DNA from 2 places in the Halomonas sp. LC1 genome. Region 1 is predicted to be linked to the other one. Evidence: riboswitches for the same ligand, from Rfam matches in the RefSeq annotation. Region 1 holds a riboswitch; the other holds the start of a gene.

What was found. A riboswitch is a leader RNA that binds a small molecule or an ion and turns the genes downstream of it on or off. The one in region 1 is predicted to bind thiamine pyrophosphate.
Region 2: linked by a shared signal. The riboswitch ahead of QIT27_RS04950 (sodium:solute symporter family transporter) and the one ahead of thiM (hydroxyethylthiazole kinase) in region 1 are both predicted to bind thiamine pyrophosphate.

What each region holds. Positions count from the first base shown of each region.
Region 1 covers NZ_JASSPG010000008.1:129,809-137,221, forward strand. The annotation lists gene QIT27_RS14075 (DODA-type extradiol aromatic ring-opening family dioxygenase) at 1-490, opposite strand, end outside; gene QIT27_RS14080 (DoxX family protein) at 547-954, opposite strand; gene QIT27_RS14085 (LysR family transcriptional regulator) at 1,049-1,969, opposite strand; gene thiE (thiamine phosphate synthase) at 1,966-2,580, opposite strand; gene thiM (hydroxyethylthiazole kinase) at 2,570-3,379, opposite strand; TPP riboswitch at 3,404-3,495, opposite strand; gene QIT27_RS14100 (hypothetical protein) at 3,545-3,889, opposite strand; gene QIT27_RS14105 (DUF2237 family protein) at 4,015-4,389, opposite strand; gene gloA (lactoylglutathione lyase) at 4,596-5,129, shown strand; gene QIT27_RS14115 (DUF6164 family protein) at 5,131-5,496, shown strand; gene QIT27_RS14120 (cupin domain-containing protein) at 5,493-6,167, opposite strand; gene QIT27_RS14125 (metal ABC transporter solute-binding protein, Zn/Mn family) at 6,315-7,413, opposite strand, start outside.
Region 2 covers NZ_JASSPG010000002.1:444,976-452,388, reverse strand. The annotation lists gene QIT27_RS04955 (sensor domain-containing diguanylate cyclase) at 1-1,312, opposite strand, end outside; gene QIT27_RS04950 (sodium:solute symporter family transporter) at 1,387-2,766, opposite strand; TPP riboswitch at 2,756-2,859, opposite strand; gene QIT27_RS04945 (peroxidase-related enzyme) at 2,904-3,515, opposite strand; gene QIT27_RS04940 (hypothetical protein) at 3,690-4,379, shown strand; gene QIT27_RS04935 (CoA-acylating methylmalonate-semialdehyde dehydrogenase) at 4,429-5,925, opposite strand; gene QIT27_RS04930 (zinc-binding metallopeptidase family protein) at 6,148-7,209, shown strand; gene QIT27_RS04925 (alpha-E domain-containing protein) at 7,210-7,413, opposite strand, start outside.

The DNA of each region.
Region 1 (7,413 bases):
GTAGCTCGTAGAGGTTATGGGTCAAGCTGCCCGAACCGATCACCAGTATCCCTTCTTGGCGCAGCGGCGCTAGCTGTTCACCTAACGTTAGCAACGCCTCAGCTCCCCAGCGGCTGGGTAGTGAGAGCGATACCACTGGTACGTCGGCGTCAGGATACATCAGTGACAGCGGCACCCAGGCCCCATGATCCAGACCGCGCTCCACCTCTGTGGCCCCTAGTTGCTCGGCCAGTCGGCTTGCCAAGGCGGGGTCACCGGGCGCTGGGTACTGCACGGCAAACAGCGCGTCGGGAAAACCGCCAAAATCATGGAGGGTCGCAGGCGCGGCGCTGCGGCTGACCTGTAGGTGGTCCGTCTCCCAATGTGCAGAGACCACCAAAACGGCTTTGGGGCGAAGGTGGCGGCCCAGTGCCCGTAAGAAGTGATGGGCAGGGGTGGGGGTGAGGGCCAGCATGGGAGAGCCGTGGGAGATGAAGAGACTCGGTAACATGGAACGCACTCCAGTCGATTGGCCTGCCGAGACGAGGGGCTCGGCAGGCCATTGGATCATGCCAGTCGGCGGCTGATGACGAGGCTACCGCTGCCTAGGCCTGCCTGTACCAGGAGAGCCACGGCCCAGAACACTGGGAACTCCCAGCCGCCGCCGGGGTTGGAGAATACCCAGCCGTTACCCAGGTGTACCCAGGCGGCGCCGAGCAGCACCGGCACTAGCGCAAGGCTCACCCAGCGGGTGTATAGGCCCAGTACCAAAGCCAGGCCGCCGCCGACTTCGGCCGCAATGGTCAAGTAAGCCATGAAACCGGGCAGGCCGAGCGATTCGAAGTAGCCCACCGTGCCAGGAAGCGTAAACACGAACACTTTCATTAAGCCGTGGGCCAGGGCCATCACGCCCAGGCTAATGCGCAGTAAGGCGGTGGCATGGAGGGTTGCAGCAGGGGTCGTTAAGGTTGTCATAGCTCTCTCTCTCGCTGTGTGTGTGCATCACCGTGGATGCGATGAGACAACTGTACGTCAGCAGAGCGAGATGATAATCCCGCCGATTGGCACTTCACTGTTGCGAAATGCGCGACAATCCTAGTCCCTGTTCCCATACCGGTGGGTCTCCCCAGGCATCGGCCAACTGGTCGATGAAGCGCGTCACCTTGGCGGGCAGAAAGCGCCGCGCGGGGTAGATGGCGTGTATGTCTAGGTAGGTCGGCGGAAGGTCTAACAGAAGCGGCACCAAGTGCCCCCGTTGGATGCTCTCATGAATCAGAAAGCTGGGCTGCTGGGCAATGCCTAACCCCGCTTCGGCGGCATACGTCAGCATGTCGCCATTATTGCTCTCTAGTGGCCCCGTGACGCTGACGTGCTGCTGATTGAAGCGCCAGTCGCCGCTGTTCTGCCCGCTGCGATAGCGCAGGCAGTGGTGCTGGGTCAGATCCTCGATGCGCTGAGGGGTGCCATGCTGTGCCAAGTAGCCGGGGGACGCGCACAGCACCAGCTGGCAGCGGGTCAGACGCTTGGCGATCAGGCTGGAATCCGGCAGGCTGCCGATGCGAATCGCGACATCGTAGCCCTCTTCCAGCAAATCCACGCGACGGTCGTTCAGGTCCAAGCGTACGTCTAACGCCGGGTGTGCCTGCATGAAGTGCGCTACCTGTGGGGCAAGGTAGCGGGTACCAAAACTCATCGGACCATTGATGCGCAGGCGTCCACTGACGGTGCTGGTGCCGCTACCGACATCGGCAGCGGCCTCGTCCAAGGCCAGCAGAATGGCTTGAGCGCGAGCCAGATAGCGCTCTCCGGCATCGGTGAGATGCAGCCGCCGAGTCGTTCGCTGAATCAAGCGAGCGCCCAGCGTCTCCTCCAGCGCCATGACCTGCCGCGAGACGCGTGTGCGTGAGAGGTCCAAGGCCTCGGCGGCACGGGTGTAGTTGCCGAGCTCGGCCACTTTGACGAAGGCGGCGAGCTGATCGAGCTGGCTCATGGGGCGCGAAACGCCAGCGCCGCCTGATAAGGGTCAGGCTGGCCGCAGATGGCGGAAATCACCGCTAAACCGTTGGCACCGGCGGCCCTGACTTGGGCGGCGTGCTGCGCCTTCAAGCCGCCGATCGCCACGTTGGGCAGCGGGCAGGCGCGGACGAGTTCGGCCAAACCATCGAAGCCTATCGGCTGAGCGTGATCCTGCTTGCTGGCGGTGGCGAAAATGGGGCCTAGCCCGACATAGTCCAACAGCGCGATGGGCGCGTTACGAAGCTGCGCGACGGTGTTGATCGACAGCCCCAAAATGGCGTGCGGTCCCAGCACCTCACGCGCCTCTTGTACGGCGGTATCGCTTTGCCCCACGTGCAGGCCATCGGCGCCGCTGGCGATGGCCACGGCTAGCCGGTCGTTGATGATCAGCGGCACGCTGGTGCCCTCCAGCAGCGCTTTGAGCCGCTTGGCTTGGGCGACCATCGCCGCGTCGCTGGCGTGTTTGTCGCGCAGCTGTACCACGGTGACACCGCCTTTGACGGCGGCCTCCACCGTCGCCTCAAGGCCAGCGTCCGCGCACAGGATGGCATCGGTGACTAGATAGAGCGAGAGATCACACTGCATGGAGCGCCTCCACCTGGCTGAGCGACGAGAGATCATCCGGGGTGAGCTGGTACAGAGCATCCAAGAGGGCAACCTGAAAGCTGCCCGGCCCATCGGCCCGTTGGCCAGCACGATGCCCGGCGATGCTAAAGCACGCCAGGGCGGCCAGCGTTGCCGTCAGCGGGTGCTCGCGGTTAGCGGCGACGAACCCGGCCACCAGCGCACTCAATCCACAGCCCAGCGTCGTGACACGGGGCATCAACGGGTGGCCCCCGGTCAGCCGGAAATGGTGGGTACCGTCGGTCAAAAAGTCGGTCTCGCCGGTCATGGCGACGATGCAGTGCTGCCGTTGCGCGAGCGATATGGCTGCGTGAGCGGCGTCATCGGTGGATGCCGTTGCATCGACTCCGCGTCCTTGGCTTGCCAAGCCGGTGAGCGCCATCACTTCAGAGGCATTGGCGCGAATGACGCTGGGCCAGTGGGGCAGCAGCGCCTGGCACACCTGCTGGCGAAAGGCGGTTGCCCCGACCGCCACTGGGTCTAGCACCCACGGCGTTTGGCTTGCGTTGGCCGTGCGAGCCGCCAGCTGCATCGATTCGGCCCAGGGCGTAGAGAGCGTGCCGATATTGATAGAAAGCGCACCTGCCAGCGCGGTAAATTCGGCGACCTCTTCGGGGGCGTGCAGCATCGCGGGCGATGCCCCCGTGGCCAGCAGCAGGTTGGCCGTGCTGTTCATGGCCACGTAATTGGTCATGCAGTGGACGAGCGGCGTGGTTTCGCGCAGAGCGGCGAGCATATCGCCAAGCGGGGGGTAGGCCATAGTATCCTCCCGGCCAGGGAGGTGGTGAGAGGCACCACGACTCCCTACGCCGGCGTTATCCGGTTCAGGTTCGAAGGGTGCTTCTCAGCCGCTGGGCGGCGCCCCTGTCGTTGGTGGCTACTATCCTAGCCTTGGACGGAGCTGTAAAGCCCCGCCGGAAGAGACTTAACGAAACGCGATGCGCGTGCCGTAGGTAAGCATTTCATCAGGGGTGATGGCACGGCCCGACACGCCAATCATCTCATCGCCGCACTGGTCGGCGAAAGTCAGCACGCCGTGGGTCAGACCGAGCTGGCCCAGGGTGTCACGGATTTCACCGGTTCCCAAAAAGGTACTGACGCGGCCTTCGGCGTCGCTCAGGTCCGATACACCGTTGGCATGGTGAAAGCGCACCTTGTAGATACCGTCCATGGACTCGACTTCGACAATGGGGGAAAAGCCGTTTTGAATCGCATGGCTCAGCTGCTTCAGAGTCAGGCGATCGCCAAGGGTCATATCGATGGCTGTCATGACGCTCTCCTATCTGACGCCATTCGCAGGGCATCACGGTTGAATTTGTAAAACTGTCGAGATAGAAGTGTAGAAGGTCTGCATCGTTTTTCCAGGCGCATTCGATCAGAGCGCGTGCCGAGAGGTCAGTGCACGGCATCCAGCGCGTGTTGCTGAAGTTTGGTCAGAGGGATGATCTCTAGCGTGCGCTCGTTCGTGCCCGAGAGAATCACCGGTGGTGCAAGCCCCACTTGGGCTGCTTCGGCCCAGCGGTGGGCGCACAGGCACCAGCGGTCGCCGGGCTTCAAGCCGGGAAAGCCGAAGGCCGGGCGCGGGGTCACTAGGTCGTTACCTTGAGCCTTGGAGAAAGCCAGAAACTCCTCGGTCACCATGGCGCACACCGAATGGATGCCGACATCGTCAGGCCCAACGCGACAAAAACCGTCGCGGTAGAAGCCGGTTTTTGGGGCATGGCAGCAGGGCGTGAGCGGCTCACCCAGTACGTTTCGATCACGGGACATAGAGACTCCTTCGGGCCGGGCTGGAATTCCTAGCGCCTTGCCCTCATAACTAGACATTAAACGCGCCATCGCACGTTATGACCGATGCGCTGGAGCGATGGTCAAATGGCGGGCGCTTAGCAGCCTAAGCCTTGTACAAAGTACTACGTTCGTCAAAGAATTTGCACCGTATCCACGAAAGCGTCACCCCCCATAAGGAGAGTCTCATGTCGTATCAAGGTGAACAGCATCCAGGCGTTGCCCCAGCCGCCCCGCAAACACAGGGTTTTCGCTTGAACCACACCATGCTGCGGGTCAAAGACCCCAAGCGCGCGCTGGCGTTCTACTCCAAGGTGTTTGGAATGCAGGTACTGCGGCGCTTGGACTTCGAGGAGATGCAGTTCTCGCTCTACTTCCTGGCTAACGTAGAGGCCGGTGATAGCGTGCCGGAAGAGACCCAAGCGCGGACCGCGTGGACCTTTAGTCAGAAAGGTCTATTGGAGCTGACCCACAACTGGGGTACCGAAAACGAGCAGGACTTTGCCTACCATGACGGCAATGCAGAGCCGCAGGGCTTCGGGCATATCTGTTTTAGCGTACCGGATTTGGAAGCCGCGCAGGCGTGGTTCGATGAGCATGACGTGACCTTCGTCAAGCGCGCCGACCAGGGCAAGATGAAGGACGTAATCTTCGTCAAAGACGCCGACGGCTACTGGATCGAAGTGATTCAAGCAGACCGTATGGCCGCCATGGGCGATTGATATGGCGCATCTGCTGTTTCGGTTGCGTCACGTGACCGACGAAGAGGCCATGGAGGTTCGCCAGCTGCTGGAGGCGCATGGCTTCGATGTGTACGAAACCCAGGCGGGCTTTTTTCGCCTGGGAGTCGATGCCATTTGGCTGCGCAACCCTGCCCAGCGAGACGATGCCGAAACGGTGCTGGCGCACTATCAGGCCGAGCGGCAAGCAAAGGCGCGCAAAGCGCATGAAAACGCGTTGGCCCGCGATGAGGCGCCGACGTTGTGGCGACGTTTCGTGGCGCACCCGCTGCAGGTCACGCTAGTGATCGTTGCGGTGCTCATGATCGCTCTGCTCACCCTGCTGCCGTTTATTGGGCTAGCTCGCTAGTCGTCAGAAGCGTCAGACAGATGCCCGCGCTTGACGTACATCATTACCCCGGCCTGGCCTGCGCGAAGCCGTGGCGCAGCCCCCGGCGGGTAGCGGCACCAGCTACCTTCCGGGTACTCGGTGTCCGCATCGCACAGCGACCCTTCCAGCACGAACAGCTCTAATCCGCCCGGTAGGGCAGGATAGTCGGTGACGATGTCACGCTCCCAGCGCTCCAGGCTGATACGCTCGCTTTGATAGGTATGCAGCATTTTGTACGTGATGCCGGGCCGACGATCAGGCTGCCAGGGCAAACGGTGGGCGGGAATGGCGAGTTGGAGCAGGTCGTTCTCATCGAACTGGTGGAGCTTCACGAGAATCAGCGCGCCCTCATCGCCAATGTGGGGCGTATGGCCCGTGCCGATGGGGTTGCGCAGGTAGCTGCCCGCCGGGTAGCGGCCATGTTCGTCGGCAAACACGCCCTCGAGCACGAGAATCTCTTCACCGCCGCCGTGGGTGTGGCGGCTGAACTGACTATTGGGCGCATAGCGTACCAGGCTCGTGGCGCGGGCCACCTCATCGCCAATGCGGTCCAGCATCATTCGTTCTACGCCTGCGCTGGGCGAGGCGACCCAGCGATACTGCTCCGGCGTGACACAGGCAAAGTGGCTAAAGTCGGCGTTTAGGCGCATGGTAGTGGCTCTTTGCAGGGGTTTAAACAACGTTAGCGGCGCATGGTGGAGCCAGTCTCCCCATCCTCACGACAAAATGCAACGCAAAAAAATACCGCCTGGCGCAGGCGGTATTCGATTCTTTACGGCACGTCTTTACGACATGGCTCAGTGATCATGACCATGATCGTCGTGGTCGTGGTCGTGGTCGTGGTCGTCATCGTCATGACCAGGATCATTATGGCCCGGCGCTGCCAGAGCATCGTGGAGCACCTGGGCGTTGTGGCGCATCATGCCCAGGTAGGTGTTGGCATCGCCTTCACTGGCCAGCGCATCCGCGTACAGCGTGCCGGCGATGGGAAGGCCAGTCTCTTCTGCCAACTGCGTAATGATTGCCTGGTTGGTCATGTTCTCGTGAAACAGCGCCTGTACGTTCTCTTGCTCGATCACATCGATCAGGGCGGCCATGCTGGCACCGCTGGGATCCGCTTCGGTCGAAAGGCCGACCGGCGAGAGGAAATTTACGCCGTAGGCGCTGGAGAAGTAGCCAAACGAATCGTGCCCGGTGATCACGCTGGCCGACGCAGGAATCTCGCTGAGCAGCTCACGAATCTCGGCATCAACGCTATCCAGCTCTGCCAGGTAGCGCTCGGCATTGGCTTGGTAGCTCTGCGCGTTGGCACCATCGGCCTCGATCAGGCCATCACGAATATTGGTGACGTAGACCCTCGCCTGCTGCAGATCTTGCCATGCATGAGGGTCGTCATCGCCATGGGCGTGCTCGCTGTGATCGTCCTCTGCATGCTCGTCGTGATGCGCGTCATCACCATGCTTGTCATGATGCGCCTCATGAGCGTGCGCGTCGTGGTCGTGTTCATCGTGCGCTTCATGATCGTCGTGGTCACCATGCCCGTGCTCGTCATGCGCTGCGAACGCACGTGGGGCGATGCCATCCGTCGCCGTCACCAGCGCCCCGCGGTAGTCGCTGGAGTCGATCAGTCGCTCCATCCAGCCTTCGAACAGCAGGCCATTGAAAACCACCAAATCGGCGCCGGCCAGCGCGCGGGCATCACCAGGGCTCGGGGAGTAAACGTGGGCATCGCCATTCGGGCCGACCAGGGAGCTGACGTCCACATGCTCTCCACCGACGTTCTCGACCATATCCGCCAAGATGGAGAAACTGGTGACGACCTGAACCCGCTCGTTCGCCATGGCCGCGGGCAGTGCCAACATGGCCGAGACGCCGACTAACCAGCGCGATGAAGAG
Region 2 (7,413 bases), on a different contig from region 1:
CGTTGGGCACGAACAGCGCCACGCCAATGCTGGTGCTCACTCGCAGCGTGGCACTCCCCACGTGTAGCGGCTCTTCGATCACCTGAATCAGCTTGTTTGCCAACGGTTCAAGAGCCTCGGTAGTCACCCCTTCGAGCAGTACGACGAACTCATCTCCCGCCCAACGGGCAATGAAGTCCGTCTCGCGGACGGCGTTCTGAAGGCGCTGCGCGACCTCACGCAGCAGCTCATCGCCCATGCCGTGGCCGTGCTGGTCGTTGATGCGCTTGAACCCGTCGAGGTCCAGAAACAGCACGACAAGCGGCGCCAGGGTACGACGTACCCGCGCCATCGCTTCGGGAAGCCGCTCATCCAGTGCGCGACGATTGGGCAAGCGCGTCAGTACGTCCTCTCGGGCCTGCTGGTCACGCAGACGCTCAAGCTGCTGGCGTTCGGTAATGTCGTGGATGAAGACGCTGCGGCGCGGGCGGCCATTCACTTCAAAGCTCTTTAGCCGCACCTCGACCGGCAAGCGAACCCCGTCTCGTCGTATGGCGTCGCAGGTCAAGGGCATCGCGGCGTCGTCACAGGTCAGCCCCTGTGGGAACATGAGCGAGGTGAGTGGGCGCGTCAACGCGTCTTTGCGGCTCCAGCCGAACATGCTTTCGGCGGCCCGGTTCCAGTCCAACACGCGCCCCTGCGCATCGATGCTCAGGTAGGCGTCGTAGGCAGACTCGATCACCAAATTGAGCTCACGCGTGCGCTGCTCAATACGCTGTTCAAGACTTTGATGAAGCGCCGTGAGCGACTGCTGAGTGGCGGCGCGAATTTTCTGCTCGTTGATGAGCCGCTCGCGCAGATGAATTTCGCCGATCACGATATCGGCCAAATCCTGCATCGCAGCTTGTTCCTGAGGAGTCAACTGGCGCGGCTGCGTATCCATCGCACACAGCGATCCAAGCACTAGACCATGGGAGTTGCGCAACGGTATCCCGGCATAAAAACGGATGCCGCCGGGTTTCGTCACGATGGGATTGGTAGCGAAGCGCTCGTCACTCTGAGCGTCTTCGACCACCAGCGGTTCGTCCTCCAGCACGGTATAGGCGCAAAACGCCATGTCCCGGGGGCTCTCGGAGAACTCCATGCCTACTTGCGACTTGAACCACTGACGGTCGGTATCGATCAAGCTGATGGTGGACTTAGGAACGCCGAGCAGCACGGTGACCAACCGCGTGATGCGATCGAAAACGGGCTCGTTCGGCGTATCCAGCAGGGCCAGCTCGTTAAGCGCAGCCAAACGGGCGGTTTCGTTAGGGGGTAACAGGTGGCTCATGGCGATCACACCTAAGTGGTCATCAGTCCCCTAACAGCATACCGTGAAACGGAATTTTCTGCTCAACGCCCCACTTAACGCACGGCGATACGCCGCGGGGTCAACCCGGCCCACACCACGCTCACCACCGTGGAGAGCAGCAGCGCCCCCACGAACGGCCCCAGTGTCGGTACGCTACCGGGGAACGTCGCGGCCAATACTCCCGCGCTGACGCTACCTTGACTCAGCCAGCCAGGCAGCACGGCGCCTACTAGCCCCGCTAGCCCACCGCTGATCGCAGCCGTCGGTGTCATTCGTTGCCACAAGCCCAGCAGCACCGGCACCACGATCGCTGCACACAGCAGGTCGGCAATCAAAAACAGCCGCAGCACCGACAGCCCCTGTAAAGCAATCACGATCACGGGCAGCATGATGGCCACGGTGAGCCAGCGCGCTTTGTTGAGGGCCTCGGGCCGGTGGCCGCTGGCCCACAGTGACGCAATACCGTTTTGTAAAGTGTCGACGCTCGAGGTGACCAGCGTGACGGCCAGGACCAGGGATGGCAGCGTGATCCATACCGGGGCATCGCTAAGCAGCGCAAAAAACGGCATGGGCGGCTCGCCGAAGCTGACCCCGCTCATCGCTGCCATGATGCCAACACCACCGATCACCATGACGACCAGAACGGTCAGGCCGCCGCCCAGCCAGGCACCGCGCCCCAGGCTCGCGTCGTCTTGGGCCGCCCACACCCGCTGCCAATAGCCTTGGTGAAACAAGTTCGCTGCTGTCACGGCGATCACCAGCGTCAACGCGACGCTGAGCGAGCTACCGATGGGGAGCGACGGGAATTGTGCGTCACTCGGCATATTGGGTAGTCGCCAGAGCGTTACGCTGGCGACGGCGAGCAGCAGTGCCAAAAGCAGCCACGCTTGCCAGCGGTCGGTGGCGAGACTTGCCCGGAGCCCTCCCATCACGGTGTAGACCAGCGTGGTGAGCGCCACCCCGATGATGACCACGGCAGGAGGCACGTCGGAGAGTAGCGCGGTAATCGCCCCGATGGCGGTGAGTTCAGCAGCCAGGAAGCAGCCCATGTAAGCCACGGAAACGAGCGCGACGAAGCGGCGCACGCCCGTGCCGTAGCACGTATCAGCAAACTCGGCGATGCTGCGCCCTTCCGGCAGCGCTTGGCGTATTTTGGGGCCATAAAGGCCCAGCACGATGAAAGGCAGCGCCGAGCCAAGCGCATAGCCCAGGAGCGCCACGGGGCCCACGAACGCGCCAATTTCCGGGGGCGCAAACAGAATCCACGCCCCCATACCCGAGGCCAAAAAGGAGAGCCCCAAGGTAGACGCGGTTTGAGAATTGCGGGCGGTGACATAGTCATCCAACGAACCGCCACCAAAGCGGGCCCGAAGGCCCAAAAAAGCAAAGCAGCACAACGCTGCGCCTAATACGAGAGACGTTAGGTAAGGCATGTCGCGCTTCCTCCGCCGGTACGAACCGGATCAGGTTCCAGGGTCTGCGTTACGCGCATTCTCAGCCCCGATGGGGCTCCCCTGGCGACAGTGAATGGAGGCGACATCCTCAATCAAACTAGCGCATTAGTAAAGTCTCAGGTGGTCTGCCGAGCACTCTCCTCCGGCTGTTTGGGGACGCGCCCCATCGTATAGAACTCGGCGTTGGGCGGCGTTCCCGCCAGCGTCACCAAGCGGTTGGACATGCCGAAAAAGGCCGCAATGGCACCAATGTCCCAACAGTCGTCCAAGGTAAACCCAACGGTTTCCAGGCGCATTTGCCACTCGGTTGAAAACTCCCCCAGCTCGATGGCGCTATGCAGCGCAAAATCGAGCATCAACCGATGACGCTCGCTGAGTCCCGCCACGCGATAATTAATGGCGATATTGTCCGCCAGCAAAGGGTCTTTACTATAAATACGCACCAGCGCGCCATGGGCGACAACGCAGTACAAACAGCGATTACGGGCACTGGTGGCCACGACGATCATCTCTTTTTCCGCTTTCGTCAGCGTATCGGACGCCCGGTCCATCAACGCATCGTGATAGGCAAAAAAAGCACGGAACTCCTGGGGACGATGCGCGAGCATGAGAAATACGTTGGGTACGAAGCCCGCTTTTTCCTGCACCGCTAACATGGCTTCCCGGATATCCTCGGGAACTTCTTCTAGCGTCTCAGGAAGTGTAAATCGACTTATCGAGACAGACATACGCACTCCTGTTTTTTGTAACGTGGCGCCTAACTGCTGAATGGCGTTTACTCGTAACAAATTGCTAACTAAAGAGTCTTTCAATACGCCTTAACGCTCGCCATACTCTTAATGATTTAATGTCATAAGAGCCGTACGCTATTAGCCAAGCGGTGTACTAACAGGGAAACCACCATGTCATACTCCGAAGCAAAAGAGCACACGCCAGGGCGTTTGCATGAACTGTTCGCCGACCCTTACCGTGCGTTCGAAAACGATACGGATGAGCGTCAGTTGCATATCCGCGTCATGCTTCACACCCTGCTGGCCCGCCCCATGAAGCGAGGTCAGGTAACGCTTCGTGTGATTCACGGCTGGGAGAACGGTGGCTTCGAACCCGCCGACCTGCAGCACGCCGACTTTACCCTGCACAGCCTGACAGATTTCGATGCCGCCGTGACGCGCTTCGCTACGGCTGCCGAGAAAAACGCACCGTTGCCCGCAGATCAAACCGCCATCCTGGCCGAGCCGCTAGCCGACGCCATTGCCGATGCCGAAGCAGATGGCAACGCACTGACCGACGACATCCGCGAAACGCCGGCCCGTTGGCCCGCGTTCGAAGGTGGGCTCGCCCTCTACACGCTGTTCAAGATGTACCACCGCTTGGTTTACGGCGAAGATGACACCTACCGCTGCTCCCAGTGCGACACCCCCCACGGCCCTCGCGAGATCCATGAGTTTCATTTGGAGGAGGGCGAGTTTGCGCTGCTGGTGCCCATCAGCGAGGAGCAGGACGCGCCTTATTTGCTAGTCCTTCACGAAAGTCAGCTGGGTCCCATCGCCCAACTGCTCTCGGAAAGCCTGCCGCTGTTCGAACGTTATTGAGCTGCGCGCCTCCTCGGCCGAGGAGGCGCTTTACTGCGCCCAGGGCGCGCTATAGCGAAATCGTGCTGTTGATACCGCTTGAGACGTTTTCCGGCTCGAACCAGCGGGCAGTGACCGTTTTGGTTTGGGTCCAGAAGGCAATCGCCTGCTTACCGTTGGGCCCCAAGTCACCCAGTTTCGAGGCCCGAGAGCCGGTAAAGCTGAAATAAGCCACCGGCACTGGAATCGGCACGTTGATACCGATTTGGCCCACGTCGATGTCGGTCTCGAAGCGCCGTGCTACCCAGCCCGAGTTGGTGAAGATCGAGGTGCCGTTGCCATTTGGGTTGGCATTAATGAACGCGATGGCGTCGTCCAGCGTCTCGACGTTGACAACGCACAGCACCGGGCCAAAAATTTCCTCGCGATAGATCGTCATGTCTGCCGTCACATCGGAAAACAGAGTCGGTCCGACGAAGTTACCATCCGGGTAGCCGTCGACCGTGTAGCCGCGACCATCCACCAGCAGCGTGGCGCCCTCTGCTTCGCCTGCGCTAATCAAGCGCTCGACGCGGGCCTTGGCCTGTGGCGATACCAGCGGCCCTAGGTCCGCTTCACGCTGAGTACCCGGCCCCACGGTCATACTGCGCGCACCGGCTTCGATATCTTTGATCCACTCGCGCGCCTCTCCCACCAGCACGACCACCGAGTTCGCCATGCAGCGCTGACCGGCGGCACCAAAAGCAGAGCCCAGCAGGCTATCGATGGCTTGACTACGGTTGGCATCCGGCATGACGACACAGTGGTTTTTTGCGCCCATCATGGCCTGCATGCGCTTGCCTGCGGCGGCAGCGCGGTTGTACAGCAGTGACCCCACATGGGTCGAACCGATGAACGACAGTGCCTTGATATCCTGATGGTCGGCAATTTGGTTAGCGACATCCGGCCCACCGTGGACCACGTTCAAAACCCCGGCAGGAATACCTGCTTCGTGCGCCAGCTCTACGAGCCGCATGGTCGAGCTGGGGTCCTGCTCGGAGGGCTTCAACACGAAGGTGTTGCCCGTGGCAATGGCCAGCGGGAACATGAAACAGGGCAGCATGATCGGGAAGTTGAAGGCCGTAATGCCCGCTCCCACGCCCAGCGGCTGGTGCATGGTGTATACATCGACGTCATTGGCGGCATTTTCGGCCAGCTCGCCTAGCTGAAGCGAGGTAATGGAGCACGCATGCTCGACCACTTCCAAGCCGCGCCCCACTTCACCTTCCGCATCCGGCAGGGTTTTACCATGCTCTTCGGTAATCAGTGCCGCCAGCTCCGCCGTGTTATCTCGGATGAGCGCCTGCAGTTTGAGCATGATGCGCATGCGTTTGCCCAGCGGCACTTTACGCCACTCTTTGAACGCCGTCTTGGCGCTGGCGATGGCGCGCTCGACCTCGTCGGACGTACAGAAGGGCACCCGGGCGACCACTTCTTGAGTCGCTGGGTTCACCACGTCGCGCCACTCTTGGCTTTGGGACATGACCGGCTGGCCATCGATATACATCGGTATTTCACGAACAGACATGATGCGTTTCCTCGGGTTGTGTTTGTTATGGGATCGAATAAGGCGCTACTAGGGTATATCAGCAAGTTGACGTAAACGTCAATTAGCCTCTGGGCAAAGATAATTTCCGCATCGAGCGACGATTTGGCTTTCCCTCTCAGTCAGGGCCTCGCTATGCTGAGACAGTTGAGTATCAGCACTCACCTTCGTGAGATGCGCTGTGGTGATCACAAGGAGGCATCCATGCAGACGTTTAGCTGCCGCTGTGGCAATCCGCTGTTTTTCGAGAACACTCACTGCTTGGCCTGTGAGTCGGAGGTAGGCTGGTGCCCCGCTTGTCGTCATATCGTGGCACTGGCACCGCTGGATAGCGGCGGCTACCGCTGCACCCATGAAGGCTGCGGTACGGCGCTGATGAAGTGCCACAACTACGCCGTCGAAAACGTTTGCAATCGGATGGTCGTGATGGCCGAAGGGCACGCGGATACGCTGTGCGACTGCTGCCGCTATAACGAGGTGATTCCCGATTTAGAGGTCGACGGCAACCGGGAGCGTTGGGCAGCGCTGGAGAGTGCTAAACGGCGGCTTTTCTATACGCTGGATTTGCTCAAGCTTCCCCATGGCGTCGAAGGCGAGGACATCCGCGTTCCGCTGAGCTTTTCGTTCATGGCCGATGCGCTGCCCGACCAAGGGCTATGGCGCTCCACGGCGAACCAAGAGAAGGTCTACACCGGCCACGCCAACGGCCATATCACCATCAACGTCAAAGAAGCCGATGACGTAGAGCGTGAGCGGCTGCGTGTCGACATGAACGAATCCCACCGCACGCTGATCGGCCATTTTCGTCACGAAATCGGCCACTACTACTGGGATCTGCTGGTCAAAGACCAAGACGAAGCCGCCAGCATTCGCGTATTCGGCGACCACAACCACCCTACCTATGGCGAAGCCCTGGAGCAGTACTATCAGCAAGGCGCGCCGGCAGACTGGCCCTCGCGGTTCATTTCCGCCTACGCCGCCATGCATCCGTGGGAGGATTTCGCCGAGACGTTTGCCTTCTATCTGGACATGGTGGCCGTGCTGGATACGGCACTGCACATGGGCCTCTCACGTGCCGAGTACGACGGCTCTTTGGAGAGCATGCTTCAGGCGTTTCATCAGGTGGGCATGGCAGTGAACGAACTCAATCGTGACATGGGCCTGCTGGACTTGGCACCCGGCGTCATCGCCCCGGCGGTGCGTGAGAAGCTGGCGTACCTGCATGAACTCATTCAACAGGCGAACGCCAGCTCTCAAGCGGCCTAGTTAATCGTTGTCATGGTCGCCTGTGTGGCTTTGGGTTTGACGCTGGGTGACCCGAGGAACGCCGTCGCCGTTCACGAAGTAGGTAGCGCTAAGCGTATCGTGGATGGCGGCAAAGCCAATTTGCAGTTCGTCCACGAAAGCGTGCAGCTTGCTCGGCGAGTGCGCCAGCGCCTGAATATCCGCATCGACCACGTCGGCCCGTAC